DNA from 4 places in the Pantoea phytostimulans genome. Region 3 is predicted to be linked to each of the others. Evidence: predicted binding sites of a transcription regulator. Region 3 holds the regulator's gene; each other region holds the start of a gene.
The links. The regulator CRP, encoded in region 3, controls carbon source genes, mostly activating them, when cyclic AMP is high. The targets are predictions, from matches to a motif close to ATGTGANNNNNNTCACAT.
Positions count from the first base shown of each region.

Region 1: a site for CRP is predicted at 2,800-2,817, ahead of deoC (deoxyribose-phosphate aldolase). Genes of this name have one in related genera too.
Region 2: a site for CRP is predicted at 4,366-4,383, ahead of idnO (gluconate 5-dehydrogenase). Genes of this name have one in related genera too.
Region 4: a site for CRP is predicted at 6,290-6,307, ahead of epd (erythrose-4-phosphate dehydrogenase). Genes of this name have one in related genera too.

Region 1 is NZ_CP173698.1:2,416,460-2,424,061, forward strand. It holds gene deoB (phosphopentomutase) at 1-455, opposite strand, end outside; gene deoA (thymidine phosphorylase) at 549-1,877, opposite strand; gene deoC (deoxyribose-phosphate aldolase) at 1,939-2,718, opposite strand; gene ACF2G4_RS11245 (TatD family hydrolase) at 3,069-3,845, opposite strand; gene ACF2G4_RS11250 (patatin family protein) at 3,842-4,894, opposite strand; gene ACF2G4_RS11255 (DUF1328 domain-containing protein) at 5,124-5,285, opposite strand; gene osmY (molecular chaperone OsmY) at 5,384-5,998, opposite strand; gene prfC (peptide chain release factor 3) at 6,382-7,602, opposite strand, start outside.
Region 2 is NZ_CP173699.1:107,484-115,085, forward strand. It holds partial or broken gene ACF2G4_RS18975 (diguanylate cyclase) at 1-74, opposite strand, end outside; gene ACF2G4_RS18980 (MFS transporter) at 738-2,045, opposite strand; gene ACF2G4_RS18985 (2-hydroxyacid dehydrogenase) at 2,123-3,070, opposite strand; gene ACF2G4_RS18990 (LacI family DNA-binding transcriptional regulator) at 3,222-4,214, opposite strand; gene idnO (gluconate 5-dehydrogenase) at 4,445-5,209, shown strand; gene ACF2G4_RS19000 (gluconokinase) at 5,231-5,767, shown strand; gene ACF2G4_RS19005 (c-type cytochrome) at 5,816-7,213, opposite strand; gene ACF2G4_RS19010 (GMC family oxidoreductase) at 7,210-7,602, opposite strand, start outside.
Region 3 is NZ_CP173698.1:2,704,036-2,711,637, reverse strand. It holds gene ACF2G4_RS12735 (aspartate aminotransferase family protein) at 1-320, shown strand, start outside; gene ACF2G4_RS12730 (YccS/YhfK family putative transporter) at 338-2,413, opposite strand; gene crp (cAMP-activated global transcriptional regulator CRP) at 2,471-3,103, opposite strand; gene ACF2G4_RS12720 (OsmC family protein) at 3,406-3,810, shown strand; gene ACF2G4_RS12715 (phosphoribulokinase) at 3,965-4,834, opposite strand; gene ACF2G4_RS12710 (YheU family protein) at 4,896-5,114, opposite strand; gene ACF2G4_RS12705 (hydrolase) at 5,118-6,134, opposite strand; gene ACF2G4_RS12700 (LysE family translocator) at 6,194-6,796, shown strand; gene ACF2G4_RS12695 (LacI family DNA-binding transcriptional regulator) at 6,798-7,602, opposite strand, start outside.
Region 4 is NZ_CP173698.1:2,340,629-2,348,230, forward strand. It holds gene ACF2G4_RS10870 (oxidative stress defense protein) at 1-549, opposite strand, end outside; gene argO (arginine exporter ArgO) at 832-1,455, opposite strand; gene mscS (small-conductance mechanosensitive channel MscS) at 1,582-2,490, opposite strand; gene fbaA (class II fructose-bisphosphate aldolase) at 2,681-3,760, opposite strand; gene pgk (phosphoglycerate kinase) at 3,867-5,030, opposite strand; gene epd (erythrose-4-phosphate dehydrogenase) at 5,082-6,101, opposite strand; gene tkt (transketolase) at 6,420-7,602, opposite strand, start outside.

The sequences.
Region 1 (7,602 bases), 290 kb from region 3:
ATCACCGTACCCGATGAGTGGCAGTTGCCGAGATAGCCCGGTAACTCTGCGCGCTCAACCAGTTTATCCAGCAATTCCTGCGGGAAACTGTTTTCTTTGTCGCTGAAGTAACCCCAGTCGAACAAAACCGGCACACCGGCAATTTCCCAGTGGCCAGATGGCGTATCTTTACCGGAAGAGAGTTCGCTGGCGAAAGCATAAGCGCCAGTGATTTTTGCCTCTGGATCGAGGCCAGCCGGGAAGCGTCCGGTAGATAATTCTGCGGCTTTACCCAAACCTAATGCGGTCAGATTCGGCAGATGCAACGGACCTTTGCGTCCTTTGTCCGCTTCACCTTTTAAACAGGCTTCAGCGATATGGCCTAAAGTGTCTGAACCTGCGTCACCGAATTTTTCAGCGTCTTTGCTGGAGCCGATTCCAAAGGAGTCGAGAACCATTATAAAAGCACGTTTCATGCAAGTCTCCTGCGCCTGTGCGCGTGACAAGTCAAAAAAAAGCGATCAGATCAGTATACCCGAATGCTTTGCGGCTGGCACCGATTGTATTATTTAACCGGCTTCAGTCACGCGGCGATAGACCACCGGCGTGGCGGCGGGCGCCCTGTCGCTAAGTTTAATGGCGGCTTTAAGGGCTTTTGCCGCTTGCTGCCAGTTAGCTTCGCTGCTGGCATGAATCACCGCCAGCGGTCGCTCGGTATCGGCACGCTCGCCGAGCATGATCATATCGCTCAGGCCAACGCTATAATCGATGCTGTCGCTGGCCCGTTGACGCCCGCCGCCCATGCCCACCACGGCCATGCCAAGCGCACGCGTATCCATGCTGCTAACAATACCGGGCTGATCGGCGTAAACCGCTTTACTCAGCGTGGGTGCCGGCAGATAAGCATCGTAACGCTCAACAAAGTCGACTGGCCCTTTCTGCGCGGCCACCATGCGACCAAAAATCTCCGCAGCAGCGCCGTTGTCCAGCACCTGCATCAGTTTTTGACGCGCTTCGGCGTCATCTGCCGCCAGTTTGCCCGAGATCAGCATCTCGCTGCACAGCGCCAGCGTCACTTCCAGCAGGCGTGGATTACGCTGCTGGCCGGTGAGGAAACGCACCGCTTCACGCACTTCCAGCGCATTCCCGGCGGTAGATGCCAGCACTTGATTCATATCGGTAAGCAGCGCGGTGGTTTTACAACCCGCGCCATTGGCCACACCAACGATCGCCTGCGCCAGGTTTTCCGAGGCTTCGTAAGTGGGCATGAAAGCACCGGAACCGACTTTCACATCCATCACCAGCGCATCTAAACCTTCGGCGAGCTTTTTCGCCAGAATCGACGCGGTGATCAGCGGAATAGAGTCAACGGTGGCGGTGATATCGCGCGTGGCGTAAAAGCGCTTGTCAGCCGGTGCCAGTGAATTAGTCTGACCGATAATTGCGACGCCGACTTCCTTGATGATCTGGCGGAAGCGATCGTCGCTCGGGAAGATGTCAAAACCGGGAATTGCTTCCAGTTTATCCAGTGTGCCGCCCGTATGCCCAAGGCCGCGTCCGGAGATCATCGGAATGTAACCGCCGCAGGCAGCCACCATGGGGCCAAGCATCAGTGACGTAACATCACCTACGCCGCCGGTTGAGTGCTTGTCGACCAGCGGACCATTTAAATTCAGTGATTTCCAGTTCAATACCGTACCGGAATCACGCATTGCCATGGTTAACGCCACACGTTCAGGCAGCGTCATATCGTGAAAATAGATGGTCATCGCCAGCGCGGCAATCTGACCTTCGGAAACGCTGTTATCGCGCACGCCGTTGATGAAAAAGCGAATCTCTTCTTCACTCAGCGCGTGGCCGTCACGTTTTTTGCGGATGATTTCTTGAGCCAGGAACAAGGTAGCCCCCTTACAAAGGGAAGGTCGGTGTTAGAAAGGCGGCCAATGACCGCCTAAAGAATTAATAACCGGATTTGCTGGTTTCGCTGTTATGGCCCAGCGTATTCAGCAGGTTAGCCAGCAGGCTGGAAGCACCAAAGCGGAAATGGCGCGCATCGGCCCAGTCGGCGCCCAGCGTCTCTTCCGCTATCTGAAGATAGATCGCAGCATCTTCCGCCGTACGCACGCCGCCAGCGGGCTTGAAGCCAACTTGCTGCTTCACGCCTTTATCGCGAATGACACTCATCATGATCTGCGCCACTTCCGGCGTCGCGTTAACCGGTACTTTACCGGTTGAGGTTTTGATGAAGTCTGCACCCGCATCAATGGCAATTTCAGAAGCTTGACGAATCAAGGCTTCTTCTTTAAGTTCGCCCGTTTCGATAATCACTTTCAGCAGCACATCCGCTGCGGCACAAGCTTCTTTACAGGCTTTCACCAGATCGAAACCGATCTGCGTATTGCCGGCGATCAGCGCACGGTAAGGAAATACCACATCGACTTCATCGGCACCGTAAGCAATGGCGGCGCGGGTTTCAGCCAGCGCGATATCGATATCATCATTGCCGTGTGGAAAATTGGTCACGGTCGCAATGCGAATCTCTGGCGTACCCTGCTCGCGCAGCGTTTTGCGTGCAACAGGAATAAAGCGCGGATAGATACAAATCGCGGCCGTGTTGCCAGCCGGTGACTTCGCCTGATGGCACAGCGCAATGACTTTTGCGTCGGTGTCATCTTCATTCAGCGTGGTTAAATCCATCAGTTTCAGCGCGCGCAGTGCTTGCGCTTTAATATCGGTCATGATGCTCTCCAACAGGTTCGGTCGCGGCCAGCAAGCGGGCCGAGTGAATGTGACAATACTAACAAATGCAGCCGATGGTTTATGTGGTGAGAGTCACATCAAGGTAAGGTCAGACTGCAAATTCGGTACTGATAGAGTGATAAATATCACAAATAACAGCTTGCCAGCGTAACAATACGCCAACAGCGACAATGTTATTATTATCACATTTGCCGAATAATCGTGCCAGTATTTGTATTCAGCTTAGTCAATCACACGGCCGAATGTGGGAAAGAAGGATTATAGCTGTATGCCGCACAGCAGAAGATGAATTGCCTGAGCAAGATTCAGTGATTTCAATGATTTAGGATTTAGCAGGAGAACCGAAATACCGTTTGGCTGTTTAGCCACAGTGCATCGGCAATCTGCTGCGGGGATTCATTGCGCAGGCTACACAGCGTTTCCCACACCAGACGTGCCCGTTCGGGACGATTGGGTTGGCCCTGAAAGCCGTTTAACGGCATATCCGGTGCATCGGTTTCCAGTAACAGCGATTCCAGCGGTAACTGGGCAATGGTCTGGCGAGTTTTACTGGCGCGTTCATACGTAATGGTGCCGCCCACGCCAATAGCGTAACCAAGTTTGATAAACGCCTGCGCCTGCTGCAGGCTGCCAGCAAATCCATGCACCACGCCGCGCCGGGGCAAGTCGTGGCGGCGCAGATGCAGTGCGAGCTTGTCGTGCGTGCGACGTGAATGCAAAATGACCGGCAGATCGTAATTTTTTGCCAGCCTGAGCTGTGCATCCAGCAAACGCTCTTGCTTGTCGAATTGCGGATCCTCGCGATAGAGATCCAATCCGATCTCACCAATCGCCACCAGCTTTTCGGGTGGCTGCTTGAGGTAGGCTTCCAATTTATCCAGATGCACATCCTGGTGCGACTCAATTACAATCGGATGCAGACCCAACGCGGCATAGAGCGCCGGATGATCGGCAGCCAGCTGGCACACCACGGCGAAACGGCTGACATCTACCGCAGGCACAATGATTTTTTCTACGCCTGCTTCGGCGGCGCGGGCGATGCTCTGTTCCGCATCATCAACGAAGGGCGGAAAATCGAAGTGACAATGGGTGTCGATAAATCTCATGCCAGCGATCCTTTATCGTAATCGGCGTCGTTACCCGCCAACGGCGGCGTGATGATGGCACGCGTGTCCGGCGCGTTCGCTACCGGCGCAGGCGGCGTAATCGCCGCATGCTGCATAAACGGCTCGGCATCACTCAACCATTGTCCCAGCGTGGCGAGAAAGTAGCGACCACAACGACGTCCCAAATGGTAATCCTGATTCAGCGACGATATGCGGCTACCTAACGCATTGCTGGCCAGCGCACGCGGCGGAAAGATCTCAATAATACGTAAGTTATCGGGCGGCTGTTCGATGAATTGCTGAATTTCCCGATAACTCTGCTCATGATGATTAAGCACATGGATCATCGGCTTCAGCGCGCTTTCACCTAACCAACGCTCCATCCGTTTGAACCATTTAGGCGTATAAGACATTTGCGACGGCACAGTGCGTATCACCACAATGGTATCTGCGCCGCGCTTCGCCGCTTCCCGCACCGGAATGGCGTCGCTGATACCGCCATCCAGATAACTGATGCCTTCAAGATCAACCCCAAGCCGGTAAAAGCCAGGGATCGCGCTTGACGCTTTAATGATGTTTAGCCAGTTGTCGCGGGTAGGCGCAAAGTAGCCCGGTGAATAGTCGTCGCTGCGGCACGCACACATATAAAACTCGCGGCCGCTACTGAACAGGGTTTGCGCAGTGGCCATTTCAAGCGGGAATTCACTGCGGGTGGTTTCAATGAGCCAATCAAGATCGATCAGATTGCCGCCACGCACAAAACGCAGGGGATCAAAAAAGAGTTTACTGGTGGTGTAACGCGTAATAACGCGGCGAGCGTAGCCCGGTTGCGCGCAGACAAATGCTGACAAGTTTTGCGCACCCGCGGAGGTGCCAAGCATTAAGTGAAAGGGATTGAAGTTAGCGCGTTGAAATTCATCTAGTACACCGGCAGTAAAGATGCCGCGTTGTCCGCCACCTTCACATACCAACGCCATTTTTTTTGCTTTGAACGGTGTAAGCGCAAGGGGTTCGATCGCCCCAAGTGTGACAGGTATGCGTATGCCCAATGTCTGAACCTCGAAAGGGGTTCTCGGTCAGAATGGCTGAGGGATTTTTTCCGTTGTTGTTCGCAGCATTCCGGAGAACCAGTCATGATTTCCTTAACCGGGCAGGCGGCTTAATGCCGCCTGCCCATTGTAGCGTGATGAGGATTTCCGTTCCTCACACCTTTCGCTACAGATGACTGGTCTCCGCTTTATGCGTACTTGGTTCGCATTAAACTGCAAGACTCATCGGCTAAAGTTTTTTACGGCCAGTGAACAGGCTGATGAGGAACAGGATAATACCAACAACGAAGACAACTTTAGCCGCCCATGCTGCTGTGCCGGCTAAACCACCAAAACCTAACGCTGCGGCAATCAGCGCGATTACCAGAAAAATAATGCCCCAACGAAACATAAGCCTCTCCTTACCAATAGTGAAAATCGAACTGCTTATTTGAGCCCAGGATGGGTTTTCTTATTCGTGCGGCATTCGAAAATGCCGCACGTTCACCATTAAGATTTAACCGTCAGGTCATTCTTAACGCTTTTCACGCCTTCGATAGCTTTTGCGATACCTTCAGCACGATCTGACTGAGCTTTGTTCTCAACGGTACCTGAGAGCTGAACAACGCCATCGGTTGTTTCAACTTTCACCTTGCGCGACGGAACAATGTCATCCGCTAATAGCTTAGCTTTAATTTCGCTGGTTGTTGCAGCATCGCCTGCATAACCTTTCATTGACTGAGATTTGCTGTCTCTAACGTGTAGTTTATCGCTGACGGATTTAACACCTTCAACCTTCTGCACCAGGGCCACCGCTTTTTCAGCCTGATCCTGTGAAGTGACAAAACCGCTTAACGTCACAACGCCTTGATGCGTTTCAACTGAGATATCCGTACTTTTAATGGCTTCGTCATCTACCAGAGCGGCTTTAGCTTTGGCAGTTACGCCGCTGTCGTCCATAAAACCATCGACTTTTTTCATAGAACTATCGATTTTCGAACCCGTGCTGTCTGCAGTCTGCTGTGCTTTTTGCGACATTGAATCTTCAGCCAGCGCGCTGCCGCTCAGTAAAGCAGAACCTACCATCGCGGCAATCAGGGTTTTAGCAATCTTAGTATTCTTCATCGATATATTCCTTCTATCAGTTAACTCACCCACAACCGTAGGCGCGACAGTAGCAAACGGCGCTACTGCAATACTGGACGCAAGGAGAAGAAACGTCTCTTTCGCCGTCCGATAGAACAATGATAGTCGGTATTTTGGATTTTGCCGGAGTAACTGGTTGATAGCTGGTCGAAATAGGCGAAACGGTGTGTTTTTAGGAAGAGTCTGTAACAGGGGAAAACAGAGCCACTCTTAAGTATACCCATCCACCTTCAAGCGGCAGAGGCGTTAACGGCTGTTTCTCACCCGAATCACCTACAACGGTAAGATCATCGGGCTTTACGCGTTTGCCGCCTTGCTGCAACTCGAATTATTTAGCGTATAGAATGGCTACTGTGAAACGATTAATGCTCGCGTGTTTTGCGGAATTTCACTTCAGGATAACGTTCCTGAGTGATGTTCAAATTCACCATGGTGGGCGCGATATAAGTCAGATTATCGCCGCCATCCAACGCGAGGTTAACCTCATTTTTACGTTGGAATTCTTCGAACTTCTTCGCATCGCTGCATTCAACCCAACGCGCGGTCGACACGTTGATCGCTTCATAAATCGCTTCAACGTTGTATTCACTCTTCAGGCGCGCGACGACCACGTCGAACTGCAACACACCAACCGCACCCACAATCAGATCGTTGTTATGTACAGGACGGAACACTTGTACCGCGCCCTCTTCAGAGAGCTGAACCAAGCCTTTCAGCAGCTGTTTCTGCTTGAGCGGATCGCGCAGACGAATGCGGCGGAACAGCTCTGGCGCGAAGTTCGGAATGCCGGTGAACTTCATGTTTTCACCTTGGGTAAAGGTGTCACCAATCTGAATGGTACCGTGGTTGTGCAGCCCGATGATATCGCCCGGATACGCTTCTTCAACGTGAGAACGGTCGCCTGCCATGAACGTCAGCGCATCGGCAATGACCACGTCTTTTCCGGTCCGAACCTGACGCAGTTTCATGCCTTTTTCATATTTACCGGAGACCACACGCATGAACGCTACACGGTCGCGATGTTTTGGATCCATATTGGCCTGGATCTTAAACACGAAGCCGGTGAACTTCTCTTCTTTAGCTTCGACTACGCGGGTGTCGGTTTTGCGCGGCATTGGCGTAGGTGCCCAGGCAACTAAACCATCCAGCATATGATCCACACCGAAGTTACCTAACGCGGTGCCGAAGAACACCGGCGACAGCTTGCCTGCAAGAAAAGCTTCGCGCTCGAACTCGTGCGAGGCGCCCTGCACCAGCTCCAGCTCTTCACGCAGCTGAGCAGCCAGCTCTTCACCGATCGCTGCATCAAGATCGGGGTTATCCAGTCCTTTTACAACGCGCACTTCCTGAATGGTGTGACCTTTACCGGTCTGGTAGAGATAGGTTTCATCGTTATAAAGGTGATAAACACCTTTAAACAATTTGCCGCAGCCAATTGGCCAGGTAATGGGCGCGCAGGCAATTTTCAGCTCGCTCTCAACTTCATCCAGCACTTCCATCGGATCGCGGATGTCACGGTCAAGTTTGTTCATGAAGGTCAGGATCGGCGTATCGCGCAGACGTGTCACTTCCATCAACTTACG
Region 2 (7,602 bases), on a different replicon from region 3:
ATAGCAAACATGCGACGTACAAAGCGTGTCGAACGCAGCTTTAGATGGTTGTCATCAGGTGAGTAGTAATTCATCAATTAACAGCATCAACGTAGGGTTAAAGCAGTTTATCGAGATTTAACTTAAATAGGGTAATTTTTTGAGACTTTTCAGGTTGAAGTATGATTTTTTTAAATATAAGAAATTCGAATCGTTACGCTCAAGGTGGAAAGCTAACACATACAACCGCTTCCGATCGCTAATTCTCTTTAGCTAGCGCGGTTTCAACAGAAATAAATTTAACGTTTCTTTATTCCGTTCTGGAAAATGTCAACGCATGCTGTCTCCTGCCATCACGAAAATATTCTGCAAAACAGGCTTAACCAGGACGGTTATCACCTAATGCTAACAGTTGACTGCGCAACAGTTAATGCAGGAAATGGTTCATTAGTTTTTATATTTCAATAATAAGCCAAGCGGGATAATGTAATAGCATCCTCATAGCACTGGCATTCGAGCAGAGCGTTGCCATCTCGACTTAAAATCCAATAATAAATTTCTCTCTGTTTTTTGGGTTATTGGTCAGCGCTACAGCCGCAGCCCAGGATCAGGCTGCGGCAAACGCCTTTTTTTCTCACGTTTTATGATAAAACAGAGGCTAACTTTCTTTCCGTTAGTGATATTACTCAATAGAAATGAGTATTGCGCTAGCGACTATTACAGCAAAACAATAAGAGCTCTGTTTTAAATTATATATTTTAAACCTGATGCGGCTGCCGACGATCCTGTTTTTCACGTTTCGATGATTCATGAAGATCGCATGACGCGGGTAAAGATAGGCTGATCAATCCGGCAATTACTAATGAAGCCGCTAAAGCGCAGACGGCGACATTTTGGCCGTAAAGATAAATCATGATGCCGACCAGATAAGGACCACAAAATCCCCCTAAATTACCTAATCCATTAATGACGCCTCGTGCGCTGCCCGCGACTTCTGGCGAGGCAATACGTCCAGGAATAGACCAGAATGGGCTGGTTGCGGCTTTCAGGAAGAATCCACAGACCACCAACGCGATGTAGGCAGCCACGATGTGGTTGCGTAAAATCACTGATGCCAACAGCGCGGCAGCAAAGCAAAACAGTGAAATCATTACCCACATCCGACGTTTACCTGAACGGTCGCTGAACAGAGAAATAAGGTAAATACCCACCATGGTCGCGACAAAAGGCAGCACCGCCAGCAAGCCTACATTCGCCATATTTGCGCCTGTCAGATTTTTCAAAATACTCGGCAGCCACAAGGTGTAGCCATAATCACCGGTTTGATAGAAGAAATTGAGTGCGACCAGCTTCATCAATCCTTTATTACGAAAAACATCTTTAAGCGGCGCTTTGCTAACGGGTTGTTTGGACTGGCGTGCAGCGCGCTCACGGCTAAGCGCTTCAATCAAATATTCTCGTTCACGTTCCGGTAACCATCGAGCTTCTTCTGGTCGGTCACTGATCACTAACAGCCACACCAACAACACGACGGCAGAGAGTAAGCCTTCGATGATAAATAACCACCGCCAGTCTGCCATGTTGATGATCATGCCCGAAACAGGTGCCGTTAACATGCCACCCAGCGGCGCAAACATCATGACAAAAGCGTTGGCGCGGCCCAGCTCTTTTTCCGGGAACCAGTTGCTGACCATGGTTAATACCACTGGCAGCATCCCACCTTCAGAAACACCCAAGACAAAGCGTAGCGCCAACAGTTGATAGTGATTGGTCACAAATCCAGTCGCTATTGAAACCACCATCCAGGCTATTAACGACCAGGCGATAAAACGTTTACCACTGCCATTTACCGCAATACGGCCACCGGGCACCTGTAAAAAAAGATAACCGATAAAAAAGATGCCGCTGGCAATGCCCGCCATCTGACTGGTAATGGCAAGGTCCTGCTCCATGCCGCCGGGTAAAGCAAAACTGATATTTACGCGATCCATAAAGGAGATGATGCAGGTAATCAGAATCGGGGCTATCACGCGCAGCCAGCGTGTTCCGGGTATCTTATTGTTCATATCACGCCCTCTGTTTTAAGCAATACGCAGCCTTAACGATGGGCCAGAAGCTCATCGTTATTGCAAAATTGAGTGAGTTAAATTGCGTTTGGTAGAGTTTGCTGCTTGAAAAAGGCATCAACGTTGGCGTAAACCACGTCGCGCATTTTTTGTCGGGTTTCATGGGTAGCGCTACCGACATGCGGCTGTAAAACCACATTCTCTAACGCTATAAGCTCAGCTGGAACCTGAGGTTCATCTTCAAAAACGTCTAAAGCAGCGCCTGCTATTGATCGGTTTTGCAAGGCAGTGATTAACGCCTTCTCATCCACTAAAGATCCGCGAGCGATATTAATCAGCCAGGCATGTTTCGGCATTGCAGCCAACACAGAATCGTCAATTAGTCCACGCGTCTCTTCACCGCCCGATGCAGCAACCACCAGGAAATCGCTTTCTTGAGCCAATGAAATTAAATTATCTCGGCATACATACGGCAACGCGGGTTTAGCGCTTCGACTGAAATAACTGACTGCCATATCGAAGGCTGCAGCACGCTTAGCAATAGCGCGCCCAATGTTGCCCATCCCGACAATACCGATACGTTTATTACTTACCTGAGTGCCGAGTGGCGGAGCCTGTGTAATCCACTGACCTTGTCGTACAAACTTATCACCGGCAACCAGATTACGCGCCCCGCTTAAAATCAGGCCGAGCGCCATATCCGCGACATCATTGGTCAAAACGCCAGATGTGATAGTGACAGCGATATTATGCTGACGGGTGTAATTCAAATCTACGCCATCCGTTCCAACACCGAAAATAGCGATTAAACCCACATCAGGCAGGTGCTCAAGCACCGCGTTACTTACGCCGACATCGCCACGCGTAACCACCGCGCGGACTGCGCTGCCATGTTGATTAAGCCATGCCAGTGGCTCAGCTTGTTCGTAAAGGCGAAAGACCTCAAAGCTATTGCTCAGCTTTTCCAACAGTGAGTCAAGAACAGGTGCGATTAATAAAACAGTGTGTCGGGTAGATGAAGTCATCAGCATTCCTCATAACAGTTACGTTCGGCAGATGACCTCTATTAAAGGCGATTTTGAGCTTTTTTTTGTGACTAAGGTCACGTCAAATAGTGTTACTAATTTGTGTTACCGATGTCGTGATCTTGCTGACTATTCAGGTAGTTGGAAGGGTTCAGATCGTCGCACCCATCGATAACCGATAATGCAGATCAACCTGCTCAATGGTTGGCTGGTGACGCAGTTTTTTAATCAGAATCTCTGTCGCAATCTTGCCCATTTCAAAACGTGGAGTGATCACGCTCGCCAGCTTTGGCGTTGTTACCTGACCAATTTCTAAACCATGAAAACCCGCAATTGCTATTTTTTCAGGTACGTTGATGCCTGCTGCCCGGCACTCCTGTAACACGCCAACGGCTAAGTCATCATTGGTACAAAGAATGCCGTCCATATCAGGATACATCTGGCGGGCTAGCGTCATCATGCCGGTTCCAATCGACACCGAAGAGACCTTATTCGGCACAATGCGGCCATCAGGTAACGCTGCGGCGCTCATCGCTGCACGGTAGCCTGCGTAACGCTGCTCATCACGAATATCTGACATCGATCCAAAATAGATAACGCGCTTTTTGCCGCTACCAATCAACATGTTGGTCATATCAAACCCGGCGCGATAATTATCAAAACCCACATTGATACGTCCCGGGGTTTGACTCAGACCCATCACTTCAGCCACCGGAATGTGAGCTGCTTTTAAATATTTTTCTGCGCGTACGGTATGTGCCGATTCAGTTAACAACAGTGCTTTAACATTGAAAGCTAATACCGTCGCAATTTGTTCTTCTTCACGCTGGCTATCGTAATCATAATTAACCACCAATGTCTGGTAGCCTTGCGTCGCCGTAACCGATTCTATACCCGCTAATAAATCAGCAAATATCTGATTATGAAAAGAGGGAATTAATACGCCAATGCGCGGCATAGCCTGACTTGCCATGGCAGGATTATCAGCATCCGGTTGATACCCGACTTCTTCAATAACGCTGGCGATGCGTTCAGCCGTTTCAGCTTTCACTTTCTCTGGGGTACGTAAATAACGGCTTACCGTCATTTTTGTTACACCCGCTAGCGTTGCGATATCGTGTAACGTGATGCGCTGCATTTTCATTGACTCTTTCCGTTGAACGTCCATCCCGTCTGCATAGTATGCCCGGCGAAACAGCAATGTTGAATCCCTGGAAGCCGCGTAATGCGGCGATTTAACTGCAAAATACGCGATGCCTCACAGCAAGTGTAACTGAGTTTTGTAACATCATTTAAAGTGATCTCCATCACAGTTTTGTTGGCTGTAAAACCGTGAGATAGCATCATCAATTTCGCAATCAAGGCGAGTTTTCGATGAATACACTTTTCAGTCTGGCAGGTAAACGTATTTTGCTGACTGGTTCAGCGCAGGGGATCGGCTTTGTTATGGCGCGCGGTTTAGCTGAACAAGGGGCGGAGGTGATTATTAATGGCACCCATGCTGAGCGTGCTGAAAACGCGGCAATGAAATTACGCGATGAGGGATTCACTGCCCATATTTCGTTGTTTAATGTTGCCGATGAAGCAGCCGTTGAGCAGGCCATTACGCAGATTGAAAATCATATTGGGCCGATTGACGTATTGTTTAACAATGCTGGCATCCAGCGGCGACATCCCTTTACTGAATTTCCGCTGAACGAATGGAATGATATTATTGCCACCAATCAAACCGGCGTATTCATTGTTTCGCAATGTGTAGCCAAAAGAATGGTGGCACGTAAAAAAGGCAAAATTGTTAATATCTGCTCAATGCAAAGTGAATTAGGCAGAGACACCATTACGCCTTATGCAGCAGCAAAAGGTGCGGTAAAAATGTTAACGCGCGGCATGTGCGTCGAGCTGGCTCGCCATAATATTCAGGTGAATGGCATCGCACCCGGCTATTTCCAAACGCCGATGACGCAAGCACTGGTCGATAACGCTGAATTCTCAGAATGGCTCTGTAAACGTACGCCAGCAGCACGTTGGGGTAATCCTGAAGAACTGGTTGGCGCTGCCGTTTTCCTCTCATCAAAAGCCTCTGATTTTGTTAACGGCCATCTGTTATTTGTAGATGGCGGCATGTTGGCGGCAGTGTGATCTTATTAAGGAGAAACTGAGATGGCAGGACAATGCATTATCGTGATGGGCGTTTCCGGTACAGGTAAATCAACTGTGGGTATGGCGCTGGCAGAAGCGGTCCATGCCAAGTTTATTGACGGTGATGATCTTCACCCGCGTTTTAATATCGTGAAAATGGCAGCAGGCGAAGCATTAAATGATGATGATCGTATGCCTTGGCTTGAGCGGCTCTCTGATGTCATTTTTAGCCTTGACCAGAAAAGTGAATCGGGTGTCTTGGTCTGTTCTGCGTTGAAAAAACGCTATCGCGATAAACTCCGTACGGGAAACCCGAATCTGCGCTTTATCTGGCTTAACGGTGACTATGAATGTGTGCTTGAACGCCTGAAATGCAGACAAGGTCATTTCATGCCTGAAGCGTTACTTTTAAGTCAGTTTGCCACGTTAGAAGCGCCAGACGAGGAAGAGAACGACGTCATATCGATAAATATCGCACCTTCACTCAGCCAAATTGTGAATCAATGCGTAGATATTTTACGTGCAGATACACCCTTGCCTGCTCGTCTGGCATCTTAATAGTGCGTTTCATGCCTCGTCAGAATGAGGCATGAAAACACCTTTAGTTTATTTAATGTTGCTGCGTCGTCCTCGTCGCCAGAGCACGATAACCACGAGTAGCACCACCATAGCGACGATAATGCCCGGCAAAATCCACGGCTGTGCTTGTGCCAGTACCGGTGGATGTCCACCTTTGCGAATCCAGGCGACATCACCTGCCGTTACGCGAACCTCAGCATTTCCATAATTGTGCAGGACAAAGTTACTGATTTCTGCGATTTGTTGATCTGTCAGCTTATCAACGTAAGAAGGCGAACTAAAACCCGGCATCAGGACGTCACCGTCTGCGGTTTTACGCTGAACGCCGAACAAAATAGCGGCAATCAGGTTGTTGGGGTTACGCATTCCCGTCGCCGTATTGTGAAACAGAGAAGGATAAGCCTGATTCACACTGCCTGCGCCATCTGGCTGGTGGCAACTGGCGCAATTGCCGCTAAATAAAACGTCTCCATTGCTTAAGCTGTGATTAGCATTATTCGGGTTGCGCCCACGAATGCTGTTTTCAACATCCATAGGTTTACCATATTGATAAGCGGGTTGAGTCTCCCCTTCTTCCCGAATGGGAGCCGTGCTTTTCAGGTAAACAGCGATAGCATTGAGATCGCTTTCAGGAAGATATTGCAGGCTATTTTCTACCGCTTCAGCCATGCCGCCTGCGGCCTGATTTTTGCCCTCTGCGCGGCCGGTTTTTAGATACTGGACCAACTCCTGATTCGACCATCCGCCAATGCCGCTAATCGGGTCAGAGGTAATATTTGGCGCATACCAGCTGCCAAGCGGTCCACCCGCCAGCGGTTGATCGCTTTTTTCCTGCATCAAGACGCCTCGTGGCGTATGGCATGTATTGCAGTGCGCAAGCCCGTTTACCAGGTAATTACCGCGATTCCATTCTGCGCTTTGGCTGGCATCGTTTTGATAGGGTTCTTTATCCGCAAACAGCAGGTTCCAAAAGGTCATACTGAAGCGCATGTTGAAGGGAAAAGGTAAATCGGTCTGTTGATTAGCCTGCTCGACCGGTTTCACCCCGTGCATGAAATAGTAATAGAGCGCATGGAGATCCTCATCCGTCATTTTACTGTAAGAGGTATAAGGCATAGCGGGATAGAGTTTTGCGCCATCGGCGCGCTCGCCCAGGCGAACAGCATTTGAAAATTCAGCCTCGCTATACTGTCCAATACCGCGCGTGCCGGGGGTGATATTGGTGGAGTAGATCGTTCCCATAGGCGAAGCGATGCCGTAGCCGCCGCTAAATGCACTCTTGCTGCCGGGCGCGGTATGACAAGCCTGGCAGTCGGATGCGATAGCGACCTGTTCGCCTCTGGACAAGAGATCGCTATTGGGGGTTTCAGCCTGCGCACTTAGTGTCATCATGGCGGCGAAAGAGGTGATCAGCAGGCGTTTCATGCGAACTCCTTCATGCGCAGGCTGATGTCATGAGCCGCTTTTAAGCCTAATGCCGCCATCGTCAGCGTGCTGTTGACCACGCTGGCAGACGGAATCGCGCCGCCGCCAGGAAGCCAAAGGTTTTCATGGTCAAAGGCCCGACAATTACCATCTACCACGGCATCTTTACCACTTTTCCCCATGATCACGCCGCCCATAATATGGTTATTGGCGTTCAGACCTTGGCTGATCATGAACTCCTTACCATTAAATAATTGCCCGATCTTTTCGAGTTGCACATGTGAGGCTTCGGCACCTTTACGCACATAGTCGCCCACATCGTAATAGATATCGGGGCATGGCAATCCATGCGGGTCTTTACGGGTTTTACTCAGAGTTAAGCGGTTTTC
Region 3 (7,602 bases):
TCATCAACACACCGGAAGTCCTGGACGGGGTTGAAACGCGTCGTCAGCAATATGTTGAAGCGCTGAAGGCTATTGATGCGAAGCACGATCTGTTCTCAGATATTCGCGGTAAAGGTTTGCTGATTGGCGCGGCGCTGAAACCGCAGCACGCAGGCAAAGCGCGAGACATCCTGAATGCTGCCGCAACAGAAGGTTTAATGATTTTGGTGGCTGGCACCGACGTGATTCGTTTTGCGCCATCGCTGGTGATCGAGCCCGCCGATATTGAAGAAGGCATGATGCGTTTCGCCAAAGCGGTAGAAAAGGTGCTTAACGCGTAACGCCTTTTCTCCGTGAATTAGCTTTTCCGCAAATGCCTCACCAGCCAGCGACCGTGTTGCGGGCGCTGGCTCCAGGCCAAAGACGAGATGGTATGCATCACGCTCAGATGGGCCTGAATGCGTTTAACATGCTGCTCTAACACCGTAATCGGGCCTTCGTTGATGTTCTCTGCGGCTTCCAACACGTTGGTCTGAGAACTGTTCCCGTCATACTCCAGCCGCTGCTGACAACGCTGCAAGGCAATTTCACACGACTGCAAATAGCTCTCCGCCAGTGAAGGGGGCAACATGGTATGTTCACGCGCCAGAATGGTCATGGCGTTAATGTGTTCAACGATGAACTGACTGTGTGTCACCCACATGCGCATATCTTTTAAATATTGCGAATTAAAACCCGGCTCCTGCATCGCCTGATTGAGCGAGTTGAACAAGGCGTTATGTGCCTGATTAACCAGCACCCGCTGATAAGCCAGTTTTTCAGCCGATTGTTCAGGCCCCAGCAACATGCGCAGCGCATCCTGGTAAGTTTCCAGCGCATCATGCGCATTTTGACGCAATAAACCGCTCTGCCATTGTGGCCACAGCCACACCATACCGCCAAAGGCGATCAGGCAGCCCATTATGGTATCCATCAGGCGCGGCAGCAGAAATTGCGCGCCATTCAGTGACAGCAACTGCAACGAATAAACCGCTGTGACGGTAAAACCAATCGTTGCCCAACCATAAAACTGGCGAGTGAAGACATAACTGATAAAAGTAATGGCCAGCATGATCAACAGCACCAGCGATTCCGGGACGGCGAAGCGCAGCGTGGCGGCCGCAATCACCAATCCAGCAAAAGTACCCAGCGCACGGTGCTGAATACGAACCCGCGTGGCGCTGTAACTGTTCTGGCTGACGAACATAATGGTCATCAAAATCCAGTAGGGTTTGGGGATATTGAAAAACATCGCCAACGCGCTGCCAAACATTAGCATCACAGAAAACCGTCCGGCGGTGCGCAGTGCGGCGGATCTGAATCTTAGGTAGCTACGCAACGCAGACAGAAGCGGGAGGCGACGTTGGCGATCGGCCATTAAGTCACGTTGATAGAGCGGCTTTTGCGTACGTAACACGCGGGCGATGCGGTTGAAATGGTAAAGACAAAAATTGCCGACCGGGTTATCGGGATGCTGGCGCGTAATTTTTTCCAGTGCGCCCAGCTGCTTATCCATTGAGAAACGATCGGGAAGCTGGTGATAAAGGATATTGTCAGCTAAGACGCGCAGCCGTGCAGAAATGGTTTTAGCGTTCCAGCGGATCACCGCTTCGGCATGGCTTTGCTCAACCAGCTTTTGCACTTCTTCCGGCTGATGCAGACTGACCGAAATATGCTCCTGTAAATCCAACGCAACTTGAAAAGCCCGCTTCAGGCGTTTATGGGTTTCATCACCGTTGGCAGACAGCATATGCATCTGCTGATAGCAGATATTAATCAAATCCACTGCTTTTTGCTGACGCGCCAGCAGAGGTGGCAGCGCCTTTTCAGGATCGGTGAGTTGTGTCAGCAAGGTGTATTTCGCGTCGCAATAATTTGCCAGCTCGCGATAGACCAGACTCAGGCTTTCACGCATTGGTTGCTCTTTCCACAACCAAAACCAGAACCAGTTAAACAGGCCATACCACAGCGTACCGCCAATGTAGAGCAGCGGCGGAACCCAGACAGGCATGTGCCCCATCAGGCTTAAGGTGAAGATAGAGGCGATCAGCGCGCCGGGCAGTAAACGCCCGTGAAGTGGACTGATCTCACCCGTTACACCCAGCAAAAGCGGCACGACAAACAGAATCGCGGGCAGGGGAATGCCTTTCAGCGTGAGCCACTGAATAAGAAAGCTGCCAAGTGCAAACAGGCCGCCGCCAACGATCAGGCGTTTGAAGAAGCGCTTGTGGGGCGTATCAAGGCCAGCAATATTGCAGCAAGCGGGAACCAATGAGAACAGCAGACCTTTTTGCAGATCGCCAAACAGCCAGCCGAGCGCAACGGGCACGCAAAGGACCAGCGTTTGCCGCAGGGCATAATTGATCTCAGGATGATAAATGATTCGACGCCACATCAGCTCAGCGCAAATAATAACGGCGTGATGTTGCCATCACGCCGGGAGTGACAGGAATTAGCGGGTGCCGTAAACGACGATGGTTTTGCCGTGTGCTGAGATCAGGTTCTGATCCTCCAGCATCTTCAAAATACGGCCCACGGTTTCACGTGAACAACCAACAATTTGGCCAATTTCCTGACGAGTAATTTTAATTTGCATGCCGTCGGGATGCGTCATGGCGTCTGGCTGTTTGGCCAGATTAAGCAGTGTTTGTGCAATGCGTCCAGTCACGTCGAGGAAAGCGAGGTTACCCACTTTTTCTGACGTTACCTGTAAGCGACGCGCCATCTGCGACGACAGTCGCATCAAAATATCCGGGTTTACCTGAATCAACTGACGGAATTTCTTGTAAGAAATTTCCGCCACTTCGCACGCGGTTTTCGCACGTACCCAAGCGCTGCGTTCCTGACCTTCTTCAAACAGGCCAAGCTCGCCGATAAAATCGCCTTGATTCAGATAGGAGAGAATCATCTCTTTGCCTTCTTCATCTTTGATCAGAACCGCAACGGAACCTTTCACGATGTAGTAAAGCGTTTCAGCTTTTTCACCTTGGTGAATCAGCGTACTTTTGGATGGATATTTGTGAATATGGCAATGGGACAGGAACCATTCGAGTGTAGGGTCTGTTTGCGGTTTGCCGAGAACCATTCGCTATTATCCTCTGTTGTAATCGTGCCCAAAATACAGGGGACAGTTTCCCTGTCAGGCGATGAAAGCGTAAAGCATTTTCCATTTTGGAAATTATTCGGGCTGCATTTGGCGCAGTGCGCTTAATTCTTCCCGGCTCCGTCATCGAGTGACGAAAAATATTTTCAGCTCTGTTTGTAGCACAGCTTTTGCCGACTGTCTTGTGTTGTCTCGCTTCAGCAAAGTGCGGATTTCTCTGGATTGCTGTTTACCAGGTGAAAGCGTACTCTGGCGGCAAATCAGCATATTCTGGGAGCTAAATCATGCAGGCAAGAGTGAAATGGGTTGAAGGTCTAACGTTTCTTGGTGAATCCTCTTCTGGTCATCAGGTTTTGATGGACGGCAACGCCGGCGATAAAGCCCCTAGCCCAATGGAAATGGTGTTGATGGCAGCGGGCGGTTGCAGCGCGATTGATGTGGTCACCATTTTGCAGAAAGGCCGCAATGATGTAGTGGATTGCGAGGTGAAGCTGACGTCCGAACGTCGCGAAGAAGCGCCGCGTATTTTTACGCATATTAATTTGCACTTTATTGTCAGCGGCAAAGCGCTGGCTGACAAAGCGGTTGCACGTGCTGTCGATCTTTCGGCTGAGAAGTATTGCTCAGTCGCGATCATGTTGGGTAAAGGGGTAGAAATGACCCACAGCTATGAAGTGAAAGAACGGTAATTGCTGGAGGCCGACTCTCGGCCTCTCTATCCATCATTTTTCAAATTGCTGGTGCGTTGACTGCCCGCATTCACCGGTAACATCTACTTTAATCAGCTCATCAGGATTCATTCGTTGCCATCTTCCTGCGATTCGAATTATTTAGGGTAGATATTTATTCAATCCGCTTACCTTCCATTAATCGTTTTACCAATGGCCCCATAATCAACTCCATCGCTAATCCCATCTTGCCGCCCGGCACCACCAGCGTATTAATGTGCGAAATGAACGATCCCTGTAGCATCGCCAGCAGATAAGGAAAATCGATATCTTCCAACGCCTGAAAATGGATCACCACAAAGCTCTCATCCAGCGACGGAATGGTGCGTGCGGCAAACGGGTTTGACGTGTCTACGGTAGGAACGCGCTGGAAGTTAATATGCGTGCGGGAAAACTGTGGGGTAATGAAATTGATGTAATCCTCCATTGAACGCACCACTGAATCCATCACCGCTTCACGTGAATGCCCGCGCTCGCTGGTATCACGCACCAGCTTCTGAATCCATTCCAGATTCACAATCGGCACTACGCCAACCAGTAAATCGACGTTTTCAGCCACATTGTGTTGCGCTGTCATAACGCCGCCGTGCAGGCCTTCGTAAAATAAAATATCCGTATTCGACGGCAGCGGCTGCCAGGGTGTAAACGTGCCGGGCACTTGATTCCACGGCACCGCTTCATCATAGGTATGCAGATATTTGCGCGACTCACCCTGACCACTTTTACCGTATTCGATAAAAGAGTGTTCTAGCAGGCCGAAGTCATTGGCTTCGGGACCGAAATAGCTGACATGACGTCCAAGATCGCGCGCTTTGCGGATCGCCATGTCCATTTCCGGGCGGGTAAAGCGGTGAAAACTGTCGCCTTCAAGCTCTGCCGCGTGCAGATCCAGCTGCTGAAAAATCTTACGAAAGGCGAGGCTGGTGGTGGTGGTTCCGGCTCCGCTGGAGCCGGTCACCGCGATAATTGGATGCCGAGCAGACATAAAAAAACTCCCTGTGAGGTCGGGCGAAGAGCATTGTTAGCATGAATTTCTCGTTAGCGCATTAGCTGCGAAATTCATTGCGCGGCATGATATTTACCGTTTCATGCAGTTCAGACCACACCAGCACAACATCGCCACGCTCAAGCTGGCGGCGTACATCAGCAACTTTGTCTTCCAGACTGCGCTCATGCTCGCCGTAGTCGGTACCTTCTCGCAGGACAAAGGTTTCAATCAGATTTTCGAGTGTTTCGGGCGAAACATCTTGCCAGGGAATAATCACGGGTTAGCAATCCAAAAAAGGGGAAATCCATTGCGGCACGCGCTGTTCCAGCCACAGTTGCGGTTGACGCAGCGTACCACCGACAAAACCAACATGGCCGCCATGTGACGTCAGCTGATAAGTAATAGTGGCAGATAATTGTTCTTTGCGCGGTATCACTTCATCGCTCATAAACGGATCGTCTTTGGCATGAATGATCAGCAGCGGTTTACGCACCGCCTTTAATAAAGGCAAAGCACTGGCACGACGATAATAGTCGCTGGCATCCGTAAAGCCGTGGGCACGTGCGGTGATCGCATCATCAAAATCACGTAAACGGCGCAACGCCTTCAATTGAGTTAAATCCACCGGCAGCGTTTCCGGCCAGGCAAGCAGCTTGCGTTCAGCGTTTTTCTTGAGTTGAGCGAGCAGGTAATATTGATAGAAGCGTGAGAAACCTCGCTCCAGCCGGAGGCTACAGGGCTCAAGCATCAGTGGGGCCGAAACGATTACGCCTGCATCCAGTGCGGCCTCGTTGCCTTGTTGACCCAGCAGACAGCCCAGCATATTACCGCCAAGCGAGAAACCAACCGCCACGGTGGGAACATGGCCCCAGCGCGCGCGTAACCAGTGCAGGAAAAAGCTGGCGTCGCCGGTTTCACCGGAGTGATAAATACGGTTCAGGCGATTTGGCTCGCCACTGCAACCGCGAAAATGCATGACCACCGCCAGCCAACCGCGCGCCTGACACATCTGCATCAAACCATGTACATAAGGGCTGGTAAAACTCCCCTCAAGGCCATGAAACAGAACCACGCGCGGCTTGTGCTGCGCTTGCTGCGGATCTTCACTCCACGCCAGATCAACAAAATCGCCATCCGGCAGATCGAGCCGCTGCCAGTGTGGCTGCAACGTTACATGGCGTCTGAGCAGGCGCGGCAGCACGGTTTGCAGATGCGGGTTGCGTAAGCCCGCGGGTGCGTTAAAACGTTCATCTGCACTGCCAGTAAATTTCATGTCGTAAAGGCTTGTCTGTTCCATATCACACTGTTAGCTTCGATAGGTTTTTTGCTTGATGGGGTGAGGAGCACCCGATTTTCATGGAACTGAGCCTTTTTTTATCGATGTTGGGTTTTCTCTGGGTCGCCGCGATCACGCCAGGCCCTAATAATATGTTACTCACCGCCTCGGGCGCCAATTTTGGCTTTATGCGCACCATTCCGCTGATGATTGGCATCATGATCGGCATGCAGGTCATGTTACTGATGGTGGCGTTCGGTGTGGGCGGCCTGATCGTGCTTTATCCTTCACTGCATTTATTCCTTAAGATTGCCGGTAGCCTCTATCTATTGTGGCTGGCATGGAAGATTGCGACCGCAGCTTATGAAAAACTGGAAACCGATGATGCACCCGCAGCACCCATGCCATTTTGGCAGGGCGGATTATTACAGTTAATCAATCCCAAAGCCTGGTTAATGGCGTTGGGCGCGGTAGCCAGCTTTAGTCTGGCGGGCGAGGCGTACCGCCATTCCGTGATGGCAATTAGCCTTGGCATGTTCATTGTGAATTTGCTGTCAGGGGTAATCTGGATGGGGTTTGGCGCGATGATTGGCCGCATCCTTCGCAGCCGCCGGGCTTGGACAATTTTCAACGTGGCAATGGGCGCATTAACCGCAGCCTGCGTGCTGTTGATCTGGCATTGAGTTAACTGGAAGCGCGTTCAACGCGCTTCCAGGGCAACACTTCCCGAATAATCGGCGCACGTGGATGGCGAATTTTTTCCAGCAGCAGCTGCACGCTGCGCGCGCCGAGCTGATACATCGGCTGTTCGATAGTGGTCAACGGCGGATTCAGGCTGCTGGTAAAAGGAATACCGTCAAAGCCCACAACGGCTAAATCTTCGGGTATCCGAAACCCGGCTTCCAGCGCGGTATGAATCACGCCAACCGCTAATACGTCAGAAACGGCAAACACCGCATCCGGTGGTTCCGGCTTCGTCATCAGTTCGCGTAACGCTTTGCTACCCGCTTCGCAGGAGATATTTTCGGCATAGGCCACGCCCATCCAATCCAAACCCAGTTCTTCAATCGCCTGGCGATACCCTTTTTCACGATGATGTGAGTAGAGATAGCGCATATCGCCGTTTACCAGCCCGATGCGTTTACGTCCTTTGCCTGCCAGATAATGCACGGTGTCACGTGCGGCACCAAGATGATCGATGGTGACAGAAGAAGCCTGAATCAGCGGATCGAATTCCGAACACTGCACCCAAGGCGCATTGCCGATGATGGTGTTGAGATCTTGTAAACCTGCCGCCGCATCCATAGTAATCACGCCATCCACTACTTTCCCGGTCAGCAAGGCCAGATAGGCCGCTTCGCGCTGCAGCTGTGAAGCCGAATGACAGAGCAAAATATGATAACCGTGGATTTCAGCCTCAGCTTCAATCCCCTGAACTACCCGTGAACAGAAGGGATTAGTGATGTCAGAAATTAACACCATTAACATA
Region 4 (7,602 bases), 360 kb from region 3:
GCCCAGCTTGGCATTAAATCCTTCTGCAAGTTCTGAGGCTTGCTGAGTTGCATTTTTAATCGCGGCTTTACGCGCTTGCTGTTTATAGTCGTTTGGATTGGCTACGCCCAACTCAACACTGCGAATCTCATTCAGACCCGACTTCAGTGCCCCATCCAGCAAATCATTAAGCTTATCGAGATGACGTAACGTCACCTGCACTTCACGCACAGCACGATAGCCTTTCAGAACCGATTTACCCTCTTTGGTATAGTCGTATTCTGGCTGTGTGCTCAGATTTGCGGCATCAATATCTTTTTTCTCAATGCTGTTTTTCTGCAGAAAATCAAAATATTGCTGAACGCGCCCATCTGCTTGTTTTTTGGCATCAGCGGCGTCTTTTGACGACACGTTCACCACAATTGATAAGGTCGCAATATCCGGGCGGGCATCAACCGTTGCCTTGCCTGAAGTGACGACATGCGGTCCATTAGGTAATTCATCAGCTTGTGCGCTTAAAGGTAATCCAGCGCTCATCATTGCGGCCAAAGCCAATGCTTTCAGTTTCATGAAAGTCCTCCTTGAAGATGTCAATTCAATAGCTTCCAACGTGGCGAAGCCCAAAACGCATAGCGATGCGCCATGCTTTGAGTGGTGATTATGGCAAAAGTTCTGCTCAACGCCGCTTAAACGTTAGAACTATCGCAGTGACGTGTGCACATAACGCTAATTCAGTGACGTCATGTTTCGAGCAGTGTTCTTATGAGCTGAAGGCTGGCTTTTTGCGGGGTTGAAGTTTTAAAACGTAGCAAGCGCAGGCGATTTGCCTGCGCTTGAGAAACAGCAGTTAAATTAGAAGCTCGTTATGCTCTGACTTGCCAATTGGAAGGCGATGAACCACATGATCGTGCCCACCAGCAGGTTGATAATGCGCTGAGCGCGTGCGGTGCGCAGCAGCGGAGAAAGCCAGGCCGCTAACAACGCCAATCCAAAGAACCACAGAATAGAGGCGCTAATGGTGCCGAACGCGAACCATTGTCGTGCTGATTCTGATGCAAACTGACTGCCTAAACTGCCCAATACCACAAAGGTGTCCAGATAAACATGCGGATTAAGCCATGTAACCGCCAGCACGGTGGCAATGATGCGCCAACGGCTCTGCTTGATGGCTGTCTCCTCTGATAACGTCACATCGCCGCTAAAGGCCGTACGTAACGCTCCCCAGCCATACCACAGCAAAAACGCGACGCCAGCCCAAGTAATTAGCATGAGCAGCAGTGGCGATTGGCTCAGTAATGCGTTTCCGCCGAAAATCCCGGCACAAATGAGCGCGATATCGCTCAACGTGCAAAGGGCTGCTGTCATAAAGTGATATTGGCGCTTAACACCCTGATTCATGACGAAAGCATTTTGGGGGCCAAGCGGCAGAATAAGTGCTGCGCCAAGCGCAACCCCTTGAAAAAATACAGATAACACAGGGAGATATCCTTACATCGGTGCGATGCAAAGGATTATAGTGACGCGAGATGATTAGTGGAAATTGAAAAATTTAATGTTTGATTAGATAAATTAATGGGCGGCATCGCACCGCCCATTGTGTCATTAAATGTTCGTTTGCACGGGTTGTTCCGCTTTGGCGGGTTCAGCCGATTCTGCTGCGTCGGCTTGCTTGGTGTGATGGAAATGCACATCCATCTGCGGGTACGGAATACCGATACCTTTTGCATCCAGTGCGCGTTTAAAGTTCTTCAGCAGGTCCCAGTAAACATCCTGCAGATCACCGCTGTTGCTCCAGCAGCGCACCACAAAGTTAAGTGATGATGCAGCAAGCTCATTCAAGCCAATCTGGATGCCCTTGTCTTTCAAGACGCGATCGTCAGCTTCAACCACTTCCTTCAATAGCGCGATCACTTCATCCACATCCGCGTCGTACGCTACACCAATGATGAACTCATTCCGACGAACCGGTTCACGTGAAAAGTTAACAATGTTGCCACTGATAATTTTGCCGTTTGGCACCACAACCATCTTGCCATCAGCACTTCTCAGCGTAGTAGAGAAGATCTGCACATTCAGTACGGTACCCATTACGCCGCCGAGATCGACAAACTCGCCAGTACGGAACGGACGGAAGGTTACCAGCAGCACGCCAGCCGCGAGATTCGAAAGCGAACCCTGCAATGCCAAACCTACGGCTAAACCGGCAGCACCCAGTACGGCAATGACGGAGGCGGTTTGCACCCCAACGCGCCCCAGCGCAGCAATCACGGTAAAGGCGATTACGCCATAGCGCACCAGCGCAGAAAGAAAGTCCGCTACGGTTGCATCAATGTGACGTGCCAGCAGCAGGCGATTCACCCCATTAGATATAATGCGGGCGATGATCATCCCGACGATAATAATGGCAATTGCCGCCACAATATTGACTGCATAGCTCAGAAGCAGCGCCTGGTTACGTACCAGCCAGCTACCTGCAGTGTTGATACCATTGACGACGTTTAAGTCTTCCATTAGTAAGCCCTGTTGTTAATTCCCGTCGGGAAAGCACAAAAACTGCCAGATGTAATCCGACACCCGTGATCAAGGGTAATCAATTATCCAGCGAAGCGCCAAACAGCAGAGGAATTAAGTGAAATTTCCAGAATAACGGGCATAAAAAAAGGCCCTTTCGGGCCTTTTTTGTACTGTAACGTAGAATTAATTACAGTACGTCAACTGCGTTGAGCTCTTTGAATGCTTGCTCAAGACGCACCACCATGGATGCCTGAGCAGAGCGCAGCCATACGCGTGGGTCGTAGTATTTCTTGTTCGGCTTGTCAGCACCTTCTGGATTACCCAGCTGCGCTTGCAGATAGCCTTCGTTCTTTTTGTAGTACTGCAGGATGCCGTCCCAGGTTGCCCATTGGGTGTCGGTATCGATGTTCATCTTGATCACGCCGTAGCCGATAGACTCTTCGATTTCTGCAGCAGATGAACCTGAACCACCGTGGAAAACGAAGTCCAGTGCGTTATGCGCCAGGCCATGTTTCTTGGTCACGAATTCCTGAGAATCACGCAGGATGGTTGGCGTCAGCTTCACGTTACCTGGCTTATAAACGCCGTGAACGTTACCGAATGACGCAGCGATAGTGAAACGTGGGCTGATGGCATTCAGTTTTTCGTAAGCGTAGTTAACGTCTTCTGGCTGGGTGTAGAGTGCAGATGCGTCCATATGGCTGTTGTCGACGCCATCTTCTTCACCGCCGGTGCAGCCCAGTTCGATCTCCAGCGTCATATCCAGTTTGGCCATACGCTCAAGATATTTGCTGCAAATTTCGATGTTTTCTTCCAGTGATTCTTCAGACAGGTCGATCATGTGTGAAGAGAACAGCGGCTTACCGGTTTTCTTGAAGTGCTCTTCGCCAGCGTCCAGCAGGCCGTCGATCCACGGCAGCAGTTTCTTCGCACAGTGGTCGGTATGCAGAATAACAGGCACGCCATACTGCTCAGCCATCAGGTGAACATGATAGGCACCGGCGATAGCGCCGAAAATTGCCGCGCCCTGTGGCTTGTCGGTTTTGAAACCTTTACCGGCGATAAATGCAGCACCGCCGTTAGAGAACTGAACGATAACGGGCGCTTTCGCTTTCGCTGCCGCTTCCAGAACCGCGTTGATAGAATCGGTGCCGACGCAGTTTACCGCTGGCAGGGCGAATTTATTCTCTTTCGCCACTTTGAAGATCTTCTGTACGTCGTCACCAGTGACTACGCCGGGTTTAACGAAATCAAAAATTTTAGACATGATTGTGTCCTGTTTCGTGATCGTGCTTCCCCTTAAACGGGGTACGATTTAAACGCCCAATCGGGCAAGTCTTCAGGCGACGCCATCTGGCATCGCCCCCAAAGGATTACTGCTTCGCACGCTCTTCCAACATGGCAACCGCTGGCAATTTTTTGCCTTCGACGAATTCCAGGAACGCGCCGCCGCCGGTTGAGATGTAGGAAATTTTGTCTTCAATGCCGAACAGGTCGATTGCCGCTAAGGTATCGCCGCCGCCTGCAACAGAGAAAGCTTCGCTGTCTGCAATGGCGTTGGCAACGATTTCGGTGCCTTTACGGAAGTTCGGGAATTCGAACACACCCACCGGGCCGTTCCACAGGATGGTTTTCGCATCTTTCAGAATGGCAGCCATCGCCTGTGCAGTTTCGTCGCCGAAGTCCATAATCTCTTCGTTATCCGCCACTTCGGAAACCTTTTTCACGGTAGACGGGGCAGTTTCAGAGAATTCTGTGCCAACGCGAGAATCAGTTGGAACCGGAATACCGTACTGATCGCGCAGCTCTTTTGCTGCGGCTACAAAGTCTGGCTCGTACAGCGATTTACCGACGTTGTTGTCGATTGCGACGAAGGTGTTAGCGATACCGCCGCCGACGATAACCTTGTCAGCGATTTTAACCAGTGACTGCAACACGTCGAATTTGGTCGATACTTTTGACCCACCCACGACTGCGACCAGCGGACGCTGCGGGTTGTTCATCACTTTACCCAAGGCTTCCAGCTCGGCAGAAAGCAGCGGGCCTGCACATGCGATAGGCGCGAATTTACCTACGCCGTGGGTTGAAGCTTGTGCACGGTGCGCAGTACCGAAAGCGTCCATCACGAATACGTCGCACAGTGCAGCGTATTTTTTAGACAGTGCTTCGTCATCTTTCTTTTCGCCTTTGTTAAAGCGAACGTTTTCCAGAACCACCAGCTCACCTGCGCCGACTTCAACGCCTTCAAGGTATTCTTTAGCCAGGGTAACGTTGGTGCCGCTCAGCTTATCTTTCAGATAGTTAACGACCGGCAGCAGAGAGAACTCTTCGTTGTATTCACCTTCGGTCGGACGACCCAGGTGAGAGGTAACCATCACTTTCGCGCCCTGTTTCAACGCCGCTTCGATGGTAGGCAGAGAAGCACGGATACGTGCATCAGACGTCACTTTCCCTTCTTTCACTGGTACGTTGAGATCGGCACGGATCAGAACGCGTTTGCCAGCAAGATCCAGATCGGTCATCTTAATTACAGACATGGTGAATCCTCTCGTTGATTCTCGTAAGTTTTGCCAGACGCAGACCGCGTCTTACCTGAAACCGCTTGCGGCCATTGCTAACGTCGTGTCGAGCATTCGGTTAGCAAAGCCCCATTCGTTGTCACACCAAACCAAGGTCTTGATCAGGTGCTGACCGCTGACCCGCGTTTGCGTACCGTCCACAATGGCACTGTGCGGATCATGGTTAAAATCGACTGAGACTAACGGTAATTCTGTATAGTCAACTATACCACGAAATGCACCCTCTGCCGCGCTTTGCAACAAAGCGTTAACTTCACACGCCTTTACGCCCTGACGCACAGAAACACTGAGATCAATGGCTGTCACGTTGATGGTCGGCACACGCACCGCTATCGCTTCAAAGCGGTCGTTGAATTTCGGAAAAATACGGGTAATGCCAGCCGCTAAACGCGTATCCACCGGAATGATTGACTGACTTGCCGCACGCGTGCGGCGCAGGTCGCTGTGATAAGCATCAATCACCTGTTGATCGTGCATCGCCGAGTGAATTGTCGTTACTGTGCCAGATTCGATGCCAAAGGCGTCATCCAGCAGCTTGATCACGGGGATAATGCAGTTCGTGGTACAGGATGCATTGGACACGATGCGGTCAGAATGTTTAAGAGCCTGTTCGTTAACACCGAACACCACTGTTGCGTCGAGGTCGTTGCCACCCGGATGGGAGAACAAGACTTTTTTCGCACCCGCTTGCAGATGTGCTTCACCATCCGCACGTGATCCGTAAACGCCAGTACAATCCAGCACCACATCCACGTTCAGTTCGCGCCACGGCAACCCCCTCAGTTCAGCCTGATGCAAGATGCGAATGGTGTCATCACCCACCCACAACAGATCGCGCTCCTGACGCACATCAAACGCGAAACGACCGTGGCTGGTGTCGTACTTTAGCAAATGCGCCATGCCGACAGCTTCTGCCAGCTCGTTGATCGCCACCACGGTGATTTCAGCACGTCGCCCTGTTTCATACAGTGCGCGCAATACGTTGCGTCCAATACGGCCAAAACCATTTATAGCTACCCGGACGGTCATCTTTCTCCTGCCAAATCTGACTGAAAAAACGTGCCGTTAGCCTGAGCGTTCTCCTGCGTTTTGTACAGGAGATTATTACCCGGCATCGTCCGAAACTGGATTATCTGGAGCAATAACTGAAACGGTTCAGCGAGGATAAGGGAAGGAAGGAATAACAGGAATGATTGTGATCAATTACGCTGCTTATATTTGGATCTGCGTCACAAATATGCATAAAAAACGATTATTACTGTAGGAATAAAGCGTCAAAAAAGGGACGAATGTGCTCGTCCCTTATAAACAGGCTAAACAGCGCGGCTGCGCTGCTTTAGTATCCCGTTACGCTAACAGCGCTTTGGCTTTTGCCACGACGTTGTCGACGGTAAAACCAAACAGTTCAAACAGCTGGTCAGCCGGAGCGGATTCGCCGAAGCTGGTCATACCGATGATTGCGCCGTTCAGACCGGTGTATTTAAACCAGTAATCTGCAATGCCCGCTTCGATTGCTACGCGTGCGCTGACGGCTTTTGGCAGCACAGACTCACGGTATTCATCGCTCTGCTTGTCGAATGCATCGGTAGATGGCATAGACACGACGCGCACTTTACGGCCTTCGCTGGTCAGCTTGTCGTAAGCAGCTACGGCCAGCTCAACTTCTGAACCGGTGGCGATCAGGATCAACTCAGGCGTGCCTGCAGAATCCTTGAGCACGTAACCACCACGCGCTACGTTTGCCAGCTGCTCAGCGGTACGTTCCTGCTGTGCAAGGTTCTGACGCGAGAAGATCAGCGCGCTTGGGCCGTCTTTACGCTCAATGGCATATTTCCATGCCACTGCAGATTCAACCTGGTCACATGGACGCCACAAGCTCATGTTTGGCGTGGTACGCAGGCTCGCCATTTGCTCAACCGGCTGGTGCGTTGGGCCATCTTCGCCCAGACCGATAGAGTCATGGGTATAAACCATGATCTGACGGATCTTCATCAGCGCCGCCATACGCGCCGCGTTACGCGCATATTCAACGAACATCAGGAAGGTTGCGGTGTAAGGCAGGAAACCACCGTGCAGCGCCAGACCGTTAGCAATTGCGGTCATACCAAATTCGCGCACGCCGTAGTGAATGTAGTTACCGGCTGCATCTTCATTGATTGGCTTGGATCCAGACCAAATAGTCAGGTTACTTGGCGCCAGGTCAGCGGAACCGCCTAAATATTCTGGCAGAATCTTACCGAAAGCTTCGATAGCATTCTGTGACGCTTTGCGGCTGGCGATTTTGGCTGGATTAGCCTGCAGCTGCTCAACAAATTTCTGCGACTCTTCCTGCCAGTTAGCAGGCAGTTCGTTGCTTACGCGACGCTTGAATTCAGCCGCCAGCTCTGGGTTTTCTTTAGCATAGGCCGCAAACTTCTCGTTCCAGGTTGCTTCTTTCGCCTGGCCAACTTCTTTCGCATCCCATTCAGCATAGATTTCTGAAGGAATAACGAACGGCGCATGTTCCCAGCCCAGCTGTTTGCGGGTCAGT